DNA from 3 places in the Brevibacillus sp. FSL K6-0770 genome. Region 1 is predicted to be linked to each of the others. Evidence: riboswitches for the same ligand, from Rfam matches in the RefSeq annotation. Region 1 holds a riboswitch; each other region holds the start of a gene.
What was found. A riboswitch is a leader RNA that binds a small molecule or an ion and turns the genes downstream of it on or off. The one in region 1 is predicted to bind cobalamin.
Positions count from the first base shown of each region.

Region 1 (4,692 bases):
TTGGCTTCAGGCAGAGGCAGATGCCGCCCTTCTCCCTGCATGCCGCACGTCGTACAGACGGAACCTGCCAAATGTGAAAAAGGCACCCCCGGTGGGACGCCATTTTTCGTATCGCCTAACCATTCATCATATCGAAATTTGCATACTTGGCAGCTGTAAACACTCATAACGCTTTGACCTCCTGTCGAGATTGCTCGTTGCGCAATGCTTCGGAAAAGAAATAGACGTGTTTTTTCCCTGTGCGCGGATGAGTGATTACTTCCGTTTCTACCCCGAACACATCCCGAATCAAGCCGGGTTCCAAAACCTCATCAGGGGTGCCGGAAGCGACCAGCTCACCGTCGCGGATGACGTACAGCCGATCACAGTACATCGCGGCGATGTTGAGATCGTGCAGCGATGAAAACACGGTAATTCCGAGTGTTTTGACCAAATCCATGACTTGCAGCTGATACCGGACATCCAGATGGTTGGTCGGCTCGTCGAGAACGAGAAACTCCGCTTGCTGCACCAGCGCCCTGGCAATCAAGACGCGCTGCTTTTCCCCGCCGGACAAGGAAAAAAAGCTGCGCTCGGCGTAAGCCTGCATCCCAACTCGTTCCAGCGACTCCTCGCAAATGCGGCTGTCGGCTGTCGTATCCGTTTGAAACAGCCGCTTATGCGGTGAGCGGCCCATCATGACGATCTCCATGACCGTAAAGTCAAATTCGACCGAGCTTTCCTGACGAACCACCGCCATGCGCTGTGCATTTTGCCGGGCAGACAGCTGGTACACGTTGTCATCGTCGAGCGAAATCAATCCGCTGTACGGCTTCAGCACGCGATAAATGCTTTTGAGCAAAGTCGACTTCCCGCTGCCATTCGGCCCGATCAGCCCGACGAACTCACCGGAGCGGACCGTCAGACTGACGTTGTGCAAAATCGTTTTGTTTTCCAGCCCGACTGTAATGTTCTCCACATTCAGATTCATCGTCCGCTACCTCCGAAAGAATAAGAACTGCGCAGCATCAGCCAAATAAAGAACGGGCCTCCGCACAACGCCGTGATGATCCCGATAGGAAGCTCCTCCGGGGCAAAAGCAAGCCGGGCAATCACGTCCGCCCAGATCAGAAAAATCGCTCCCAGCAAGGCGCTGACAGGCAAGACGCGTCGGTGATCGGAACCGACGATAACCCGCACGATATGCGGCATCATCAAACCGACAAATCCGATCGCTCCGCTGATCGAGACGATGACTCCCGTGAGCAGGGCCGTAATGACCAACAGCAGCTTGCGAAATTGCACCGTGTTGACCCCAAGCGTCCCGGCAGACTCCTCGCCCATCAGCATCGCATTCAACGAACGATACTGCGCCAGCAGCACGATCAGACAAATGACTACGATCAATGTCGGGATGGTCAAATACTCCCACTTGCCGCCCGCGAGACTGCCGCTCATCCAGAACAACACCGAGCGGATGCCGTGTTCGTTTGGCGCAGAGAAAATGATCAGACTCGTAATCGCCGACAAAATCGCAGAAATGGCAATCCCCGCCATGAGCAAGCGCACGGTCGAGTTTTGCCCGCCGATTCGCGACAAAGTAAAAATAAGCAGGATCGAGACAAGCGCCCCTGTGAAAGCGCCAAACGACAGGGCGAATTGTCCGTACATGCTGAATGCTCCGAACAAAATCACCAAAGTCGCTCCAGCCGATGCTCCCGAGGAAACGCCTAATATGTACGGATCTGCCAGGGAGTTGCGAACGAGAGACTGAATCGCAACCCCCACAACAGATAGACCAGCCCCGACAACTGCCCCCAACAGGACACGGGGAAACCGAATATCCCAGATAATTGTCTGCTCTCCTTTTGACCAATCCACTTCGATCCACTGGTTGGTCAGCGGAAGATTCGATAAGGCAATTTTCCATACTGTCGCTGGTTTGATTTCCACCGAGCCGAGTGTTACCGCAAACGTAATCGAGACGAGCAACCCGATCAGCAGGGCAACGATGATGAAGGGCATCTTGATCTTATGCAGGGCCGTTCCCTCCTTAATTAAGCAGCCGTTCTTTATTTGAATTTATCCGGGTACAGTCCTTCGCCGAGGATTTTCAGCGCGATCGGTGCGCGTACCCCTTCGGAAGCTGCGGACAGTGGCAATACAATCAAACGTTTGTTTTGAATCGCTGGCAAGTCAGCCAGTTCCTTTTTGGCGAGCAAAAACTCTTTCTTCTGATCAATCGTTTTGTCGCCGTAATCCACGACAACGATAACGTCAGGCTTGCGGTTCACGACTTCTTCCCAGCTCACGGTTGCCCAGCCTTTTTGAATGTCGTCAAACACGTTTTTGCCGCCCGCCGCCTTGATCAGGGCAGTCATGTAGTTGTTTGCAGCTGTGAACGGCTGATCTTCTCCGCTATCGTACACAAACACGCTGAGCGGCTTGTCCACGGTACCGATTTTGCTTGTCGTTTGTTCCATTTCCGCTTTCATTTTGCCAATCAGTTCGTTCGCCTTGTCTTCCACGCGGAAAATGCGGCCGATGTTTGCAATGTCAGCGAATACGTCGTCAATAGTCGGGCCCGGCTTGTTGGAAGACTCTTGCAGGTACGATTTGACCCCTGCTTTCTCCAACTCCTCCATCGAGCCTACACCTTTATCGCCAAAGGCGCTTTTCCAGCCTGCATACACAAAGTCAGGGTTGGCAGCCATCAGCACTTCTTTCGTCGGGTACTTGTCGGACAGCACAGGCACTTTGTCGTAGTCAGCTTTCAACTCAGGCAAAATTTGATCGTCCAAATACGCAGTCCCGGCCATTTTGTCAGCCAGACCGAGAGCGAGCATAATTTCCGTCACGTGCTGGTTCATGGTGACAGCGCGTTTTGGTGCTTCCGGATAAGTCATTTCGATGCCGTTGTTGACGATTGTCACTGGCTTGTTTTCGCCAGCGGCAGGCTGGGCAGCTTGCTCCGAGCCTGGCTTGGTAGCAGCTTGTTCAGGAGCTGCCGGTGTTGCGGAACCACACGCAGACATGAGCAGCATGATTGCAGTCACAGACGCGAACCAAAATCCTTGCAAGGCTTTCTTTTTCTTAGGTGTTTTATTCATTTGTTTTGTTACCCTCTCTTCTTTTCATGTTCTCTGTACGATGAAAACAATCGTTATGCAAATCGTAATTGTTACGAATTACATCTACACTATACGGAAAGCCGCTCCGTTTGGCAATACAGGAAATGGCATCCCCCCTCTCCACGTGTTGCTGCCACGATGATACCCATAGAAAAAAGCACCCCCCAGTTTTCCAATCGGGAGGTGCTCGACATACGCAGACATATCTATAGATCCAGCGTTTGTGGAGCGCCTTTTCTAAAGATTGCTTCTACATCTGTCCCATCCTCGTGGGTCGATTGCAAATGATCTCATGGCAGGTCTCCTGGCTCACGAATCAACATGCCTAGTTCCCTTCCCATTTTTCGTCTCGCGAAAAACAGTGGTTGCTGCGTACTAGGCACTCCTCGTTTACAGTGGCGGGACCGCGCCGGATTTTCACCGGACTTCCCTATTAAGCTGGCGGAACCAAACGATTCCAGCCAGCACCATCAGATTCATATGAAATTGTGTGTTTCGTGATCGTTAGCCAATCACAGTCAATTGTTTCGGGAACTTGCTCAATACTTCCACGCCTGATTCGGTTACGAGCACATCGTCTTCAATGCGCACGCCGCCTACTCCCGGTACGTAAACGCCTGGCTCGATGGTGAACACCATGCCCGGGCGAAGCGTTTCCTGATTTTGACCATGTACGGACGGATATTCGTGCACATCCATGCCCAAACCGTGTCCCAGTCGGTGCATGAAGTATTCGCCATAGCCTCGCGCGGCAATCAAGTCGCGAGCGGTCTTGTCGAGATGGGCAAAAGTCACGCCTGGACGAACCTCTGCAATCGCCGCCTCATTCGCCGCAAGCACTGTCTCGTAAATCTCGCGCAGTTGTTCGCTGACTTCCCCGACGGCAAACGTGCGGGTAATATCCGAAACGTAACCATCAGCTGCTACGCCGATGTCAAACAGCAGCAAATCGCCTTCCTGCACCTGGCGCGACCCTGGCGTTCCATGCGGCAATGCCGATTTTTCGCCTGCCAGTACCATCGTGGAAAAGGATGGGCCATCTGCTCCCAGACGCTTCATCTGAAATTCCAGTTCCGCGACAATCTCCATTTCGGTCTGACCGACTTTGAATTTTTTCAACGTCTCGCCAAGCGTATCTTCGATCAGTTGAACCGCATTTTTCAAACGGGCAACTTCATCTGCCGATTTGATCAGGCGCATTTCACGAAGCGGTTCTTCCACATCGGTGTAGCTCTGCGCACCGACGACTTGTCCCATGGCTTCGAAGCGTTCTACCGTCATGTGGCTTTTCTCGATGCCCAGCTTGGACAAGCCCGCTGGCAACGCCTGCTTGAGAATCTCGTACGGATTGTCCGTATCCGTATGTGTAAGAATCGTCTGAACAAACGATGCTGCCACCGCCGCTTCCCGATCAAGGGCAGGCACAATCAGCGAAGGCTCGCCTTGGGCCGGAATGATCAGCCCCATAAAACGCTCGTGCGGATCAGTAAAAAACCCGGTCAAATAGTAAACATGCTTGGGAGAAGTGATCAATACCGCGTCTAACTCATGGTTTGCCAAAAAATCGTGCAGCTTCGAAATA
Region 1 is NZ_JBBOBQ010000001.1:2,036,229-2,040,920, reverse strand. Features, by position in the region: gene NST23_RS09925 (methyltransferase domain-containing protein) at 1-167, opposite strand, end outside; gene NST23_RS09920 (heme ABC transporter ATP-binding protein) at 164-970, opposite strand; gene NST23_RS09915 (FecCD family ABC transporter permease) at 967-2,004, opposite strand; gene NST23_RS09910 (ABC transporter substrate-binding protein) at 2,052-3,089, opposite strand; cobalamin riboswitch at 3,388-3,597, opposite strand; gene NST23_RS09905 (M24 family metallopeptidase) at 3,615-4,692, opposite strand, start outside.

Region 2 (4,692 bases), 840 kb from region 1:
TTCGCTCGTACTCCTGCTCCATCAGGCACAGTTCCCCCGCCAAAAGGGCCAGCGCATTCACGCTCCAGCTCACTTGCTTTTGCCGCATGTTGGCGATCACGTCTGGATGGGCGATCGCGTATCCCAGACGCAGGCCGGGAATCGCATACATTTTCGTCATCGACCGCATCAAAATGACCCATGGAAAGCTCTCCAGGCGACTCGCCAGCGTAAACTGCCGTTCTTCCGCCACGAAATCGAGAAAAGCTTCGTCCACGACCAGCCAGGTGCCTGTCTCTGCCGCCCAGTCCGCCATTTGCAACAGCTCCTGCGGCTCGTACAAGATCCCGGTCGGGTTGTTCGGCGAGCCGACAAATACGAGATCAGCCTGTTCAAACAGCTTGTACAGCTCGGCGCGATCCGGCTTGTAGCCGTTCTCTGCTTTTCCGTAGCAACCAATGACACGCGCGCCAAACTGCTCGGAAAGCTCTGCATATTCCGAAAAGCACGGATACACGACGCCGACTGTCTCTGGTTGCAGCCCGAGAATCGCCAAAGCCATCGCTTCCGCCGCTCCATTGGCTGGCAAAAGATATGCTTCCGGCAGTCCGAGACGCTTCGCCAGCGCCTTGCGAAACTCGCGGTGTCCCGGGTCCGGATAGCGCAACACCGCAGACAGCGAATCCAGCAGCATGTCCCTGACCCGTTCCGGCATGCCGAGCGGATTGATATTGGCGCTGAAATCGAGAAACTCTCCAGGCTTTACGCCAAAGCGTTGCGAGGCGGTCAGCAAGTCGCCACCGTGACCATACGTTTCCAGCACGTTCATTAAAATTCTACCCCCAGCACTGCTGGTATTCCTTCGTCATAGTAATGCTTGAGCGGCTTCATTTCTGTCACCAGATCAGCCATGTCCATCACTTCCTGCTTGGCGCTCCGCCCCGTCACGACCAGATGCACATGGCTCGGCCTGTTTTGAATCGCTTCCAAAACATCCGAAAGCGGCAGCACATCGTCAATGGGAAAACGGTCGATCGCCAGCGCGTTGTTCAGCTCGTCCAAAATCACGACGTCATACGCTCCCGAAGACAGCGTTTCCCGGGCAAAAGTCCACGCCTCCTTGAGCGCTTCCCGATGCTCCTCTGGCGTCTTCGTCCACGTAAAGCCTACGCCCTTTTGCACGATCTCGATGCCGAGCTTGTCAAAAATGATTTTCTCTCCATACGTCCGCTCAGGCGACTTGATGAACTGAATCATAATCACCTTTTTTCCCCGCCCGGTCGCCCGTACAGCCAAGCCCACCGCTGCTGTCGTCTTTCCTTTTCCGTCTCCGGTATAGACCAAAAACAGTCCACGTTTATTGCTCACAACGCACACCCCCAGATTGAAGTGAAGACCTTGCTGTCATTTTGACCCTACATACTTTTCAGGGCCCCCGTCAGTTACCTAAAAAGGATAGTTTTCTCCAGCCCTTTTCAGGTACTTTTCGGGGACCCCATTGTCCAGTCCAAAAAGTGTCAGCGATTGCTTGTCAGGCGCACAAAAAAACGCTTTGTTTTCCAAAATCTAGAAGGAAAACAAAGCGCGGATAGCTGACAAAAACAATCCTCACCTCTTCCTTTGACCCGAAGGAAAACAGTGCATACACCAAAACAGGCAGGTTTCCTGGCTCAAGGATCATCACTCTTCTTCTCCTTCCCGCCTCGTAGTGGGGCAGTGGATGGCGCCGTTGCCAGGAAGAAGAGCTACTCTTTTACAGTGGCGGGACCGCGTTGGCATTTCACCAAACTTCCCTTTTAACCCTGTCTTTCACGAAATAAGCACTCGCAAAAACACAAGGACCTGTTTTCTATCCTATTCAAATGTCGTTCATTCATTTCAATAACACTCACTTGTTTTAATAATAGCAAATGCTACCGTGGATTCAAGCAAAAGCTGCAAATCGGAGAGGGAAAATGGAAAAACACGGAAAATCCGAGGGAGCGATTCTTGCAAACAACGAAAAAAGCCAGCCTGAGCTGACTTTTAAACTTCCCATCATTAACCAGCGAGGAAATCAGCCAAGATCACTTCCATGTCAAACGGGGTAATCCCCTCTTCCATGGAAAAAACCGTGTCTGCTTCCTCCATCCGGTCGGTAATCGTCCCTCTCGCCTGTGCGTGCAGGGTGAACAGCTCGTGCAAGGTCGGCTTCACAAGTGTCGTCAGCGCGCGGCCCATCCATTCGATACCGCCGCCATTTGCCTCTACGTTGTTGACGAAGCGCGGATGCGAACGCAGCGCGATGTCCGTCCAAATGACTTTTCGCTCTGCCAGATCGAGAATGACCGGGAGGCAGATCGTCGAACGGGCAGCGATGTCGGCTTTATCCTGAACTGTCAACGGTTCAAAAACTTCGCCGGACTCGGGCTGACTGCGGATCATCCAGCCTGCGAAGCACTCCGGCAAATCGCAATACGGCTGGCTCGTAAACGAGTTCAGTGACATCACGACATAGCGCCCGCCGTATCGAAGCACTGACTCGATATCGACATCGATGAACTCGCACGCTCCGTTCGGCGCCTGTACGACATCGCCGCTATGGCAGGCGCGATACTTCGCGGACCGCAAATTGGTGTAGGACACATGCTCCATGTACGTCCACTTCTCGTCATACAGGACAGCGGACAAATCGATATCTACCCGCCCGGTAGGGACATCGTTGACGATCCCTTCCTTCCACCAGGTGAAAAAGCGGATCGTGCTCCCCTCGGGGATCGGCAGTCTGGAGCCGCGCGCTATCGTGCGCAACGCCTTGCTTGCCGATCTTTGGGAAAAAGGCACCAGTTGCTCGTGCAATTGCGGGTCGATATAAACTTTTCCGAGAGTAGGCAAGGCAGAAAAGCGCCGAATCAATACCTCGCGACATATCCCGGCTGCACGCGCGCGCTGTTCATCCGCCAGCTGCGGAAGCATATTGGGGATCGCCTGTACTTTTGCCACTTCTCCTTTTGGAAAGAACGTTCGCCACTCACCGTATCGCTCCCGCTTGTCAAAGTGATTCATCACCTGCAAAAGGACGGGGGTCGATACAGAAGTCGCTATCTGCTCAAAGGAGCGCAACACCTGATCGCCCGCTTCCGTCAAGCGGAGCATGTGATCCAGCCGTCGGGCAAATTCACCTGGCCGTTGCATCAGCAATCTGGTCGCTTCTTTTATATCGCACGCCAGGATCGCCAGCTCGACCTGACTGTTGAAAGTCTCGATGCGCCGATTGTTGCGCAAAATATCAAACGCTTCCGCTGCCCGCGGATAACGGTCTTTGTATTCAAAAGGATGCAAAATCTCCCCGAGGCGAATCCAGCGGTTTTTATAGCGCTGCATGTCTTCCGCCAGGTTCGGGCTTGCTTCCAGCAATCGAAGCAACAGCCTGCGCTCGGCCCGTCTGAACTTGCGAAACTTCGCAGGGGCAGCCAGGCTGACATCCCCGTCGGACAGAGCCGTCGCCAGTCGCAGAACATCTGTTGACGTCTTGCAATACTTCGCAAAAAAGTCAGGCGGCATTTTGTCGGCCCGAAGCAACACGCTCGCCACGACAGCGGCATTTTCCTTGTGCGGGATTTCCGGCGGCAAAGCTTCCGCAATCCCTTTGCAACCGTGAATCAAGCCTTTCAAGTCTTCCTTGTCCTGAGCGGAGAGCGAGCTGTTCGCCCGCAGCATGTTCATGCCTATTTGCAGCAGCTCTTCGTCCGTTCCCAGTTGAATCACTTTCAAACGGGATTCTTTCAGGAGCGGCAGCCGCTTTTTCACTTCATGCACGGGAAGCTGCCACGTCAAGTAATGGATAATCGCCTGGAGGTACAGTTCCCCGTCGCTCGCTTCCATGACCTGGCGCGGGAAATTCGGATAAAAAGGCTTGAAGCGCCTGGAGGCACCGACCATGTCTTTTAAAACTCTCACTACCTCCGAGTAGAGCGGGAAAAATTCCGCTTCGGACAGCGTGCGGATTCGCTCGATCAGCTCCAGGGAAAACGTGTAGCCCAAGCTCTCCATATTGCGCAAGGCCGCAGCCAAGTAAGAGACAGGCAATTCATGCTGTCCCGCTTTCACAATCAGTTTGTTTTTCCGGCGAAGGTAGATTTGATTTTTCATCGGCAGCAATAAAAAAAATCAGGAAAGCAGTACCCCTAATATCCAAGTTGAGTAGAAGGAAGGTGTACAATAGCCTGATTTTTTTGTTCCTTTTGTCATTTTTATACATATTATCCTGTTTGCCATAGGTTGTAAAGGCTCTCCCGAAAAATAGGAGTTTCTTCACAGGCGGTCTGTTTGGCCTTGCATCCTTTCGATCAGGCACTGGAAAACAACCCCATAGTACAATAAGACAGCACCTGCCTGAAATGAAAAACATTGAGGACATGACAGATGAAAAAAATTCAGCAAATCATGGCGCTGGCTGTACTGCAAAGCGCTGTTTCCTTCGGCACTCCTGTCTGCGCACAGCCCGTCGACGTCACGGTAAACGGGCAAGCTGTCGCCTTTCCCGACGTCCAGCCGTATGTAGACGCACGCTCGCAACGTACGCTGGTGCCCGTCAGATTCGTGGCTGAAAAGCTCGGGCTGCGCACGCAATGGGATGCAAAAACCGGACAGGTTACGCTGCAAAACGCGACAACCACGATCAGGCTGACGGTCGGTCAAAGCATTGCGCACGTGAACGGCAAGCAAGTCCAG
Region 2 is NZ_JBBOBQ010000001.1:1,200,069-1,204,760, reverse strand. Features, by position in the region: gene cobD (threonine-phosphate decarboxylase CobD) at 1-808, opposite strand, end outside; gene cobO (cob(I)yrinic acid a,c-diamide adenosyltransferase) at 808-1,347, opposite strand; cobalamin riboswitch at 1,618-1,839, opposite strand; gene NST23_RS06105 (TerD family protein) at 2,020-4,110, opposite strand; gene NST23_RS06100 (copper amine oxidase N-terminal domain-containing protein) at 4,384-4,692, shown strand, end outside.
Region 2: it holds a riboswitch for cobalamin, as region 1 does, so the genes downstream of both, cobO (cob(I)yrinic acid a,c-diamide adenosyltransferase) here and NST23_RS09910 (ABC transporter substrate-binding protein) in region 1, are expected to answer to the same signal.

Region 3 (4,692 bases), 3.2 Mb from region 1:
TAAAGGAAAGCAGCTCCCTGCCAATCTCCCGCACATAGTCATCCGGCTCCGCTTCCGCCGTTTTGCGCTGCAAAAATTGATCCCAAAAGCTTTCTTCCAGTTGGTCGTCAGTCATGCGCTCGGGCAGCTTGCCTTCCCAGTTTTTCATCCCTTCCATCCAGGCTTCCCTGGACTTCATCCCTAGCCTTACTCCGTAGTACATGTTCTCCCCCTTGCTTATCGCGACTCTGGCAGCGTGGCCGTCAACTTCAGACCGCTGCTGCCCTGCCCGATCTCGACTTTTACTCCGTACACCTGCTCCATATTCGCAGAGGTAAACACTTCCTCCGGCCGCCCGGAAGCATAAATTTGCCCTTGCTGCAGCAAAAACACGCGATCTGAATATCTGGCCGCCAGCTCCAGATCGTGCATGATCAACACGACCAGCACTTGCTGCTGGAGGGCAAGCTGCCGAACCAGCTCCAGCACCTCCAGTTGATGGCGAATATCGAGAGCGGACGTCGGCTCATCCAGCAGCAGTATTTCCGGCTCTTGGGCAAGCGCTCGCGCAATCAGTACCTTTTGCCGCTCGCCTCCGCTCAGCTCGTCCATATAACGCTGCGCCATTTCCGCAAGTTGCAGCCGCTCCATGATTGCTCCCGCTACTTCCAGATCGTGAGCCGTCACGTTCCACTGCATGTACGGTTTCCTGCCCAGAAGCACCGTCTCCAACACCGTTAACGGATAGCCGAAAGCCGTGTGCTGCGGCACGTACCCCAGCGTTTTCGCCAACTCGTTAGCCGAATAGGAGCGAATGTCTCTGTCTTTGATCCAGATCCGCGCTCGTTCCACCGTGATAATCGACGCCATGCTTTTGAGCAAGGTTGTTTTCCCGGCACCGTTTGGCCCGATGATGCTTGCGACCTCGCCTTTTTGCAAGTTCATCTGAATTTGCTTCAGGATCATCTTCGTTCCGTACTTGATCGATAAATCCTTGACCTGCATGTACACCCGACCGTCCTCCTTATGCCCAGTAGTCCTTGCGCTTTTTCAACAGCAAATAGACGAAAAACGGGGCGCCAAACAACGCGGTGATGATGCCTACCGGAATCTCGATCGGAGATAATACCATGCGGGCTGCCGTATCTGACAAGAGCAGCAGCAAAGCGCCCATCAGGCAAGAGCACGGCAGTAAAAATCGATAATCCGTCCCGATGATGATTCTGCTGATATGCGGTGCCACCAGCCCGATGAACCCGATAATCCCGGTGAAGGCAATCGTGACGGAGGCCATCAAGGTAACGAGCAAAAGGCACACCCAGCGGACTTGTTTGACATTGACGCCGAGCGTTCGCGCCACATCTTCGCCAGCGCATAGCGAGTTCAGGTCCCAGGCGTATTTCAGCAAAAGGACAAGCGAGATGATCACGAGCGGCAGCAAAATGTGCAGCACTTGCCATTTCGCTCCCCAAAATCCTCCCATGAGCCAGACAACCAAGTCTTTCAACGCTTCGTTGTTGGAAAAAAACTTCAAACCGGAAACGCCCGCCGAAAACAGTTGCCCAATGGCCACCCCCGCCAAAAGCAGTACGGTCGTCGAGCTGTTTTTGAGCTTGGCGATGCCGTAGACCGCGCCCACAGCGAGACAGCCAAACACAAACGCATTAAGAGCGATCATCCACTGTCCGCTCGAAACGAGGTTGATGCCAAACACACTCGTCCCGGCCACGATCGCCAATGCTGCTCCAAAAGCCGCTCCGCTCGATACGCCGAGCGTAAAAGGGTCTGCCAGCGGATTGCGCAAAATCGCCTGCATAATCGCACCGGCACATGCCAGCGAAACTCCTGTAATGATCGACATGACCATGCGCGGCAGCCGAATCTCGTATACGATGTAGGCGGTCATCTCATCGGAAGCGCGTCCGGACAAAATAGCCAAAAGCTCAGGCAACGCAACTTCTACAGCCCCTGACTGACTGCGTAAAGCGTCAGCAACACCAGTAGGAGGAAAAGGCTTGTCAAAACGAGCAGCTTGCTTTTCACGCTCCCGTGATAGATGGCCTGGATCGGTCGCTGCACTGGCTTGCTCAGCGGTTGTCCTTGGCTGTCATTGAACATCTTTGAACGAATAGTGCCAAATGCCTTGGTATGGCACGCCTAACCATTTTTCAAAATACTCTTTGGCATACTGCTCGGGATCGATATCCTGGAATTTATCCGGGTACAAATATTTGGCTAGTTGGAGATTGCCGATATACCGCTTGTCCGATCCGACAAAGTTGGTGTAGAAAAAGTAAATGTCTTTGCTTTGCCCCGCCTTGAGCCGCGAAACAGATGTCGTGCTCATAATATGGCGCAGCGCTTCCTCAAACGGCTTCGTATCCTTCACATTGTAGCCACCCAGCCAGGTGCCGTGCAGGGTAATGACCTCCGGGTTGCGCTTGAGCACATATTCCTCGTCGACCATGATCGTAGTCGACGCCTCCGCCGGATTCCATTGCAAGTCGGCAGCGTCTTTCCCGCCAGCCAGAATCGTCGCGTAGCCTTCCCCTACTCCTGGCTTCCCGTCCAACGACTGGCTGGGGAAAATCCGGTAGCCCCCGTTCGTATTGAGAAATCCGGCTGACAAGGCAAGCACCTGTTTTTTGTCTTCCTCCTTGATGCCTGCCACCCGGTCCGCTAACAGCTTTTCAATCGAATGCTTCCAGGCGAGAAATTCGTCTGCCTTGTCCGATTTATCAAAAATTTTACCGAGCAGCTTCAGCTCCTCATCCATCTGTTCCGGCAAATAGTTGTTCATTCGCACGACTTTGATTCCGGCTGGCTCCAGCTTTTCCTCCAGCGTCTTGTCGGGGCGATTCGTATAGGCAAAGACGATTTGCGGCTTCAAGCTGATGATTTGCTCCAGATTGATCTGCTTCGTTTCCCCCACATCCGGCTTGCTGTCAAATCCGAGGTACGGGTTATTTTTGACCGTCGTGTCGCCTGTAGCCAGCACGTACTGCTCGGCTCCCAGCAGCTTGATCGCTTCTGCCGTGTTGCGATTGAGCACGACCACCCGCTCTACTGGCAGCTTTACCGTGATCGCAGTCCCTGCGGAATCTTGAAAAGCAAGCTCCTGCTTTTCCTGCGGCACCGCCTGTTCAGTTTTCTGTTCCGCAGGCGTTGACGATGACGGTGAAGCAGCAGAGCAGCCAGTCACGACCAAAAAAATCGTGAGCAGGCCAAACAGCCATGCTTTGCCGATCCAGCTTTTCCGGTTCTTTTGCAGCATCGTTTCCACTCCCTATCTTTTTGTGATCAATAGAAAAGCCCCGTCCCGCCGGACGAGGCAAACGTGTAGAAGTAATCAGTCGACATCATGAATAAATAGACACAAGCTGTCGCAGCTTCTTCCTACACCTCACCTTTTCCGCGAAGGATTACGGGTGTGACAAACTAGGTAGGTCTCCTGGCTTTTGGCTCATCGCGCTCTTTCGTCTTCCCCGATGGTTATGCTCCATACCGAGTGACATGTTGGAAAGAGAACTCACCAATTACAGTGGCGGGACCGCTCGGGATTTTCACCCGATTCCCTGTTACCCCTTGCTCTCGCAAAGGCACCTAGCTGCATGCTATTCTTGGCTGATTATACCATTATTTTCATAGGGAGGGGGGACCGTAAAAACAAATCGGCCGCTTCCTTCCCTTTTTGCCTTCGCCCGAAAAAAATCCGCCGTTCTCAGGTGGTCGTATGGTTGTCGTATGCGATTATGGCCCGGTGCTTTCAGCAGTTTTAGGCAGTCGGCTCCACTTCATCCGCCACAGGCGTGCCAAACTGCTCTCCCCATTTGATCAAGTATTCAATCACGGGACGCAGTGCTTCTCCCCGCTCTGTCAGCTCGTACTCCACCTTTGGCGGAACGACCGGGTACACATGCCGCAGCACAATCCCCGACTCTTCCAGCTCCCGCAGCTGTTCCGCGAGCATTTTGTGATTCACGCCCATGATGTTTTTTTTCAGTTCACCGTACCGCTTTTTCCCGTTCAGCAGCTGGCAAATAATCGTCGTTTTCCATCTTCCTGCAAGAATGGAAACAGACAGCTCGATCGGACACTGAAACTGTTTGCCGTTTATTTGATAAATCACCTGTTGGTTTCCCATGGTTCTCACTTCCCTTTTGGTAAGTATTCAACGAAAAAGTGCGTACTTACTTTTTTACAGTGTATTCGGTAAGATCACTTTTGTAAAACACGATTTCAAGGAGGCCCTCATGGAAAAATTCGTTCAGGTTGGTCCCATAAACGTCGCATATGCAGTAGAAGGAAGCGGGCCAGCCGTGCTGTTGATCCACGGTACAGGAGGCAGTTACGAAGGCACGTGGGGCAATCTCGGCAAGGCGCTGGCACCTGACTTTACCGTCATCACCCCCAATTACAGCGGCTCGGGCAAAACGCAAGATGCCCACGAGCGGCTGGAGCTGGACGATCTGGTCGAGCAAAATGCGCAGGCAGTTATGCAGGAAGGCTTTACGCACTTTCATGTCGTAGGCTACTCGCTCGGCGCTGTCGTAGCAACGGCCATCGCCGCCAAATACCCGGAGCGAGTCCAATCGGTGACAGCGATCGCAGGCTGGGTAGAAAGCGATCTCGCTGTCGCCTATCAGTTCGATCTGTGGCAAAAGCTGTTCCGTCAGGATCGGGAGCTGTTCGCCCAATTCGCCATCCACACTG
Region 3 is NZ_JBBOBQ010000001.1:5,229,091-5,233,782, forward strand. Features, by position in the region: gene NST23_RS24835 (class I SAM-dependent methyltransferase) at 1-202, opposite strand, end outside; gene NST23_RS24840 (ABC transporter ATP-binding protein) at 217-984, opposite strand; gene NST23_RS24845 (FecCD family ABC transporter permease) at 1,004-1,930, opposite strand; gene NST23_RS24850 (ABC transporter substrate-binding protein) at 2,087-3,253, opposite strand; cobalamin riboswitch at 3,404-3,601, opposite strand; gene NST23_RS24855 (winged helix-turn-helix transcriptional regulator) at 3,755-4,123, opposite strand; gene NST23_RS24860 (alpha/beta fold hydrolase) at 4,233-4,692, shown strand, end outside.
Region 3: it holds a riboswitch for cobalamin, as region 1 does, so the genes downstream of both, NST23_RS24850 (ABC transporter substrate-binding protein) here and NST23_RS09910 (ABC transporter substrate-binding protein) in region 1, are expected to answer to the same signal.